Regions from separate parts of the Duganella sp. S19_KUP01_CR8 genome, predicted to be linked through region 1. Evidence: predicted binding sites of a transcription regulator. Region 1 holds the regulator's gene; the other holds the start of a gene.
What was found. Region 1 encodes NrdR, which represses ribonucleotide reductase genes. Its sites were predicted from a motif close to CACNANATNTNGTG; they were not measured.
Positions count from the first base shown of each region.

Region 2: the regulator NrdR is predicted to act here: its motif matches at 2,013-2,026, upstream of V6M89_RS09470 (ribonucleoside-diphosphate reductase subunit alpha).

Region 1 is NZ_JAQQPR010000033.1:26,728-30,139, forward strand. Features, by position in the region: gene V6M89_RS26070 (PilW family protein) at 1-470, opposite strand, end outside; gene pilV (type IV pilus modification protein PilV) at 467-1,021, opposite strand; gene nrdR (transcriptional regulator NrdR) at 1,138-1,608, opposite strand; gene glyA (serine hydroxymethyltransferase) at 1,724-2,971, opposite strand; ZMP/ZTP riboswitch at 3,070-3,195, opposite strand; gene V6M89_RS26090 (SDR family oxidoreductase) at 3,350-3,412, shown strand, end outside.
Region 2 is NZ_JAQQPR010000007.1:154,926-158,337, forward strand. Features, by position in the region: gene V6M89_RS09460 (sigma-54-dependent transcriptional regulator) at 1-1,299, shown strand, start outside; gene ampD (1,6-anhydro-N-acetylmuramyl-L-alanine amidase AmpD) at 1,296-1,931, shown strand; gene V6M89_RS09470 (ribonucleoside-diphosphate reductase subunit alpha) at 2,200-3,412, shown strand, end outside.

The DNA.
Region 1 (3,412 bases):
TCCGCGACATAGAAGATGCTCCAGCCGCGCGCATCGGCCGCGTCAGGAACGGCGACGCCGAAGCCGGCGCAATTGAGGCTGGAACCGTCGCCATTGCCGCCCGCGCCCGAGCCGGAAAAGCGCAAGGCCAACACATCGCTGCCATGCGCCACGGCCGGCAACATCGCCGAGATATCCGCGCCGCCCCGGCTGATGCTGCGCGCGTCCAGCCCCGCGATGGAGGCCGGCGCATCGGCTTCCAGTTCCACCGGCGCGGCCTTGCTGTCCCAGTTGACATAGGCGCCTTGCCGTATCGCCCGCGCCATGATGTCGAGCGCATGGCGGCCGCCGTCGTTGAGCCCGGCGTTCTCGCTGTGATTGCGGTAGTTGCTGCCGGCCGACAGCAGCAGGCCGCTGGCCAACAAGGTCACAATCAGGCCCAGCGCCACGGCGATGGCGAACTCGATCACCGTCCATCCACGCGCGTTCATCGCGTCGCTCCAACCGCCACGGCGACGGCCGGGGTGTAGTCCCCACCGACATCCTTGCGCGGCGTACCGTCGGGATTCTTGCCGTGCCATCCGACCTTGACCACCACCGGCGCGCCCGCAGCCCCGCCGCAAGTCCAGGCCAGCTTGCCGCCGCCGTCGCGGCAAACCAGTATGCGGCCCGCAGGCAGGTATTGACTGACTTGAACTTTCACTTCATACAGATCGAACATCGCCAGCTGCGCGCTGTCGCACGCGCCGCCGTAGCACAAGGCCGACGGCGCCGGCGGATCGGGTTCGGCCAGCGCATCGTAGTCCAGCATCAGATAGGGATTGGCGCCATCGGCCAGGTGCATTTGCGCGGCGTTGGCGCGCATGCGTTCGGCCAGGCCGGCCGCCACGTAGGTCGCCTGCGACAACAGCGCGGCCTGATGCCGCATGCGCAGCGCCGCCAGCTGCATCGACACGCCGCCGACGATGCCTACCGCCAGCAACAGCACGGCGATCAGGATTTCCAGCAGCGTAAAGCCGTGCATCAAGGCGCGTGTGCGCATGGCACACCTCCGCAAGTCGACAAGGACAGTGCTAGAAGTTAGCAGCGACGACTGTAGAGGGTATGAGGTGTATCAAAGGTGCGTCAGCCGTAGGCCGGACGCCTACGAACCGGCAACTAAGCCTTACGTGGCTTGCGTTCCTGCCCGACTTCGGCAATCGCATCCTGGAACTCGGCCAGGTCTTCGAAGTTTTTATAGACCGATGCAAAACGGATATACGCGATCTTGTCGAGGCGCTTCAATTCCTGCATCACCAGCTCGCCGATGTAGCCGGTATCGACTTCGCGCTGACCGCTGGTCAGCAGCTTTTCTTCGATCGACAGTATCGCCGCGTCAACGGCGGGTGCCGCCACAGGGCGCTTGCGCAAGGCCAGCGTCAGGCTGCCGCGCAACTTGGCGGCCGCATACTCGGTGCGGCTGCCGTTCTTCTTGACCACATACGGCATCACCAGTTCGATGCGCTCATACGTGGTAAATCGTTTATCGCATTTACCGCAGCGCCGGCGCCGGCGTATGGAATCCCCTTCCTCGGATACACGCGTATCGAGAACCTGGGTATCTTCATGCTGGCAAAACGGACATTTCATATTGGCGACTAGCAGAGTGAATCAGCGTCATTCCCGCGCAAGCGGGAATCCATACTGCGCTGCCGAAGTTACTCAGCATGGGTCCCCGCTTTCGCGGGGACGACGCAGGCTTGTATTACTTGGCGTAGACAGGGAACTTGTCAGCCAGAACCTTCACGGCCGCTTTCACGCGCTCGATGGTCGCTGCGTCGTGCGGGTTGTCCAGCACGTCGGCGATCAGGTTGCCGACTTCTTCCGCTTCCGCTTCCTTGAAACCGCGGGTGGTGAACGCTGGCGAGCCCAGACGGATGCCGGAAGTCACGAATGGCTTCTGCGGATCGTTAGGGATGCCGTTCTTGTTGCAGGTCATGTGGGCGGCGCCCAGGATCGCTTCCGCTTCCTTGCCGGTCAGGTTCTTCGGACGCAGGTCCACCAGCATCACGTGCGACTCGGTACCGCCGGAGACGATACGCAGGCCGCGCTTGATCAGGGTCTTGGCCAGCACGTCGGCGTTGATGACGACTTGTTGCTGGTAAGCCTTGAACTCAGGCGTCAGCGCTTCCTTGAACGCCACTGCCTTACCGGCGATGATGTGCATCAGCGGGCCGCCCTGGATGCCTGGGAAGATAGCCGAGTTGATGGCTTTCTCGTGCTCAGCCTTCATCAGGATGATGCCGCCGCGCGGGCCGCGCAGCGATTTGTGCGTGGTCGAGGTGACGAAGTCGGCGTGCGGCACCGGGTTAGGATACAGGCCGGCGGCGATCAGGCCGGCGTAGTGCGCCATGTCGACCATGAAGTAGGCGCCAACGGCTTTGGCGACGGCGGCGAAACGCTCGAAGTCGATCTTTTTCGAGAACGCCGAAGCGCCCGCGATGATCAGCTTAGGCTTGTGTTCCTTGGCCAGCACTTCCATGGCTTCGTAGTCGATGTCTTCTTCAGCGGTCAGGCCGTAGGAAACGACGTTGAACCATTTGCCGGACATATTCAGCGGCATGCCGTGGGTCAGGTGGCCGCCTTCGGCCAGCGACATGCCCATGATGGTGTCGCCTGGTTTCAGCACGGCGAAGAACACGCCCTGGTTGGCTTGCGAACCCGAGTTAGGCTGCACGTTGGCCGCTTCCGCGCCGAACAGCTGCTTGACACGGTCGATCGCCAGTTGCTCGACGACGTCGACGTACTCGCAACCGCCGTAGTAGCGCTTGCCTGGGTAGCCTTCGGCGTACTTATTGGTCAGCTGCGAACCTTGCGCTTCCATGACGGCTGGCGAGGTGTAGTTTTCCGATGCGATCAGCTCGATGTGATCGTGCTGACGGGTGTTTTCTTTCTGGATTGCGCCGAACAATTCAGGATCGACGTTGGCGAGGGTGTGATCTTTTGCGAACATGTAAAAACTCCAAATGAATTGAGTAACTTGTTACTGGCAGGTTGGATCGAATGAGGGAAGCCGATAGCGGACAGGCAGCCTCTTCGTGCATTTCCATCGATGGCTGCCCAGGCGAACGGCTGATGAAATCTCACGTTTCCCGGTGGATGCCCACCTTTCGCTAACCGGCCGCCACGCACCAAAATGGTGATGACCGGAGCTTTTCGCCAGTTACGTGAGACGTAATGGAAGCCTGATTGTAATTTATGCGCCAGCTTTGAGCAAGGAAATGATTGCCGAAAAGGCAATCTTATGCCGATTTTGATAGCAGAGATAAGCCATACTGCCATTTCGGCTACACTTGACCATCGTCTCCACTCTCTCGCATAAGGATAGATCATGATCGTCTTCATCACCGGCGCCACCGCCGGCTTCGGCGCCGCCATGGCCCGCACCTTCGTC
Region 2 (3,412 bases), on a different contig from region 1:
GAGCTGGTGCGCGAAGTGAGCGCCGCATATAAGAACACGCCGATCGCGGTGGTGACGGCCTTCGGCAGCGCCGACAACGCCGTCATCGCGCTCAAGGCCGGCGCCTTCGACTACATCTCCAAGCCGGTGGCGCTGGACCAGTTGCGGGTGATGGTGCAGTCGGCGCTGCGGCTGAACGCCGAGCCGTCGCCGGGCGAAGCGCTCAGCGCCGAGCCGCCGGCCAGCCGGCTGAAGGGCGAATCGGCCGTGATCCAGGCGCTGCGCGCGCAGATCGCGCGGCTGGCGCGCTCGATGGCGCCGATCGCCATCAACGGCGAATCGGGCAGCGGCAAGGAGCTGGCGGCGCGCGAGATCCACGCCCAGAGTTCGCGCGACGGCAAACCTTTCATCGCCGTCAACTGCGGCGCCATCCCGGAGGCGCTGATGGAGGCCGAATTCTTCGGCTACCGCAAGGGCGCCTTCACCGGCGCGGCCGATGAGCGCGACGGCTTCTTCCAAGCGGCCAACGGCGGCACGCTGATGCTCGACGAGGTGGCCGACCTGCCGCTGGCGATGCAGGTCAAGCTGCTGCGGGCGATCCAGGAGCGGCGCGTGCGCAAGATCGGCGCCACCGCCGAGGAGCCGGTCGACGTGCGGATCATCAGCGCCACCCACAAGAACCTGGCGCAGTGCGTGGAGCAGGGCAGCTTCCGCCAGGATCTGTTCTACCGCCTGAACGTGATTGAACTGAGCCTGCCGCCGCTGCGCGAACGGCTGGACGACCTGGCCGTGCTGACCGGCGCCATCCTCGACCGGCTGGGCACCTTCGAACACCAGGTGCGGCTGGGCGAGGGCGTGCTCGATGCGCTGCGCGGCTACTCCTTCCCCGGCAATGTGCGCGAGCTGGAAAACATCCTGGAACGGGCGCTGGCCTTCGCCAACGACGGCGTGATCGAAGTGGCCGACCTGGCGCTGAAGGGCGCGCGCATGGTCGAAGCCATCGTGCCGCTGCCGACACCCGCGCTGCCGGCGCCGTACATGGCCGCCACCGAGGCCGCCGTGTTGGGCGTGGCGCCGTTGCCGTCGCCGCCGCCGGCCGAGCCGCCGCCGCCCGCCGCCGGCACGCTGCCGCTGCCGCACCTGGATGGGCTGCCCAGCAGCCTGCCCGACTACCTGAACCAGATCGAGCGCGACATCATCCTGCGGGCGCTGGCGCAAACCCAGTTCAACCGCACCCAGGCCGCCCAGCTGCTGGGCATCAGCTTCCGCCAGCTGCGCTACCAGATGCAGAAGCTGAACATCCAGGAGCCGGAGGCGTGAGCCCGCCGGAACTGGGCGCCGACGGCTGGTGGCCGCCGGCGCTGCGCTACGACAGCCCGCATGCCGACTGCCGTCCCGACCCGGCCGACATCACGCTGCTGGTGGTCCATAACATCTCGCTGCCGGGCGGCTGTTTCGGCGGTCCGCACGTGTCCGACCTGTTCAGCGGCCGCTTGGACTATAATACTGACCCCTCGTTCGCGGACCTGCGAGGGTTGAAAGTGTCGAGCCACTTTTTCATCCGCCGTGACGGCCGCGTGACGCAGTATGTTTCTGCTAACGAGCGGGCCTGGCATGCGGGACTGTCGGCCTTCCAGGGCCGGGAAAAGTGCAACGACTATTCGATCGGCGTGGAGCTGGAAGGCACCGACGACAGCGGCTTCGAAGCGGCCCAGTACCAGGCGCTGGCGGCGCTGACGCTGGCGCTGCAAACGCGCTATCCGCTGACCGATGTGCAGGGCCATGAACACATCGCGCCGGGCCGGAAAACCGACCCGGGACCGTTGTTCGATTGGGAAATTTATCGGAAAACCTGGCAGACTTTGCTTAATCAAAAGGCACCGGATGAGCCCGCGTTAGTGGGCGCTAGCGCCGGACTACGCTTCGCAAAAGGGCTTCCACAAAGTCAATAGAAAAATTGCCGTTTAAGGCAAAATTTCCACTTGTCTTACCATTACCTGACCACTACAATCAGTGTATCGATTCACACCAATCACTAGATATAGTAGTTCTCATGACACTGGTTCTTAAACTATTTACAAGCCGACAAGGCCAGTTCATCACCCATTTTATTGCAGTTTAACCAGCCAGGCAGGTTTGGCCGGTCGCTTCATTTTGGCCTTTTTTTATACAACATTACGTCGCGCAGCACTGACTGCACGCTGTTATCGGGGAGCTTAAATGCAATCTACTCAAGACATCACCATCAATCCAGCGCTGGTACCAGCAGCCGCTGCGAGCACCGCCAGCAGCCCGGTCACGGCCGCCAGCGACCTCGGTGACTACCGCATCATCCGCCGTAACGGCGCGGTCGTCGCGTTTGAACCGTCGAAAATCGCCATCGCCGTGACCAAGGCCTTTTTGGCCGTTAACGGCGGCCAGGGCGCAGCTTCGGCGCGCGTGCGTGAATTGGTAGAACAGCTGACCGCCAGCGTGGTCACCGCGCTGGTGCGCCGTCAGCCATCGGGCGGCACCTTCCACATCGAAGACGTGCAAGACCAGGTTGAACTGGCGCTGATGCGCTCCGGCGAACACGATGTCGCCCGCGCCTACGTGCTGTATCGTGCCAAGCATATGGAAGAGCGCCGCGCCGCCAAGGAAGCCCAGGGCGCCGCCGCCGCGATCGAAGCACCGCAAATCCACGTGCTGGAAAACGGCGAGCGCAAGCCGCTGGAAATGGACCGCGTCACCGGCCTGATCAACGCCGCCTGCATCGGCCTGGAAAAGCACGTCGACGCCGACGCCATCCTGGCCGAGACGCTGAAGAACCTGTACGACGGCGTGCCGGTCGAAGAACTGCACAAATCCGCCATCCTGGCCGCCCGCGCGCTGATGGAAAAAGATCCGGCCTACTCGCAAGTGACGGCCCGCATCCTGCTGCACACGATCCGCAAGGAAGTCTTCGGCAAGGAAGTCGCGCAGGGCGCCGCTGCCGCCGAATACGTGACCTACTTCCCGCAATACATCGCCAAGGGCATCACCAACGAACTGCTGGACGTCAAGCTGGCCGAGTTCGATCTGGCCCGCCTGGCCAAGGCGCTGGTCGCCGACCGCGATCTGCAGTTCGGCTACATCGGCCTGCAAACCCTGTACGACCGCTACTTCCTGCACGTCCGCGACGTCCGCATCGAAATGCCGCAAGCCTTCTACATGCGCGTCGCCATGGGCCTGGCCCTGAACGAGTCCGACCGCGAAGCGCGCGCCATCGAGTTCTACAACCTGCTGTCGACCTTCGACTTCATGAGCTCCACGCCGACGCTGTTCAACTCGGGCACCCTGCGTTCGCAGCTGTCGTCGTGCTACCTGACCACCGTGTCGGACGACCTGGAAGGCATCTACGACGCCATCAAGGAAAACGCATTGCTGGCCAAATTCGCCGGCGGCCTGGGTAACG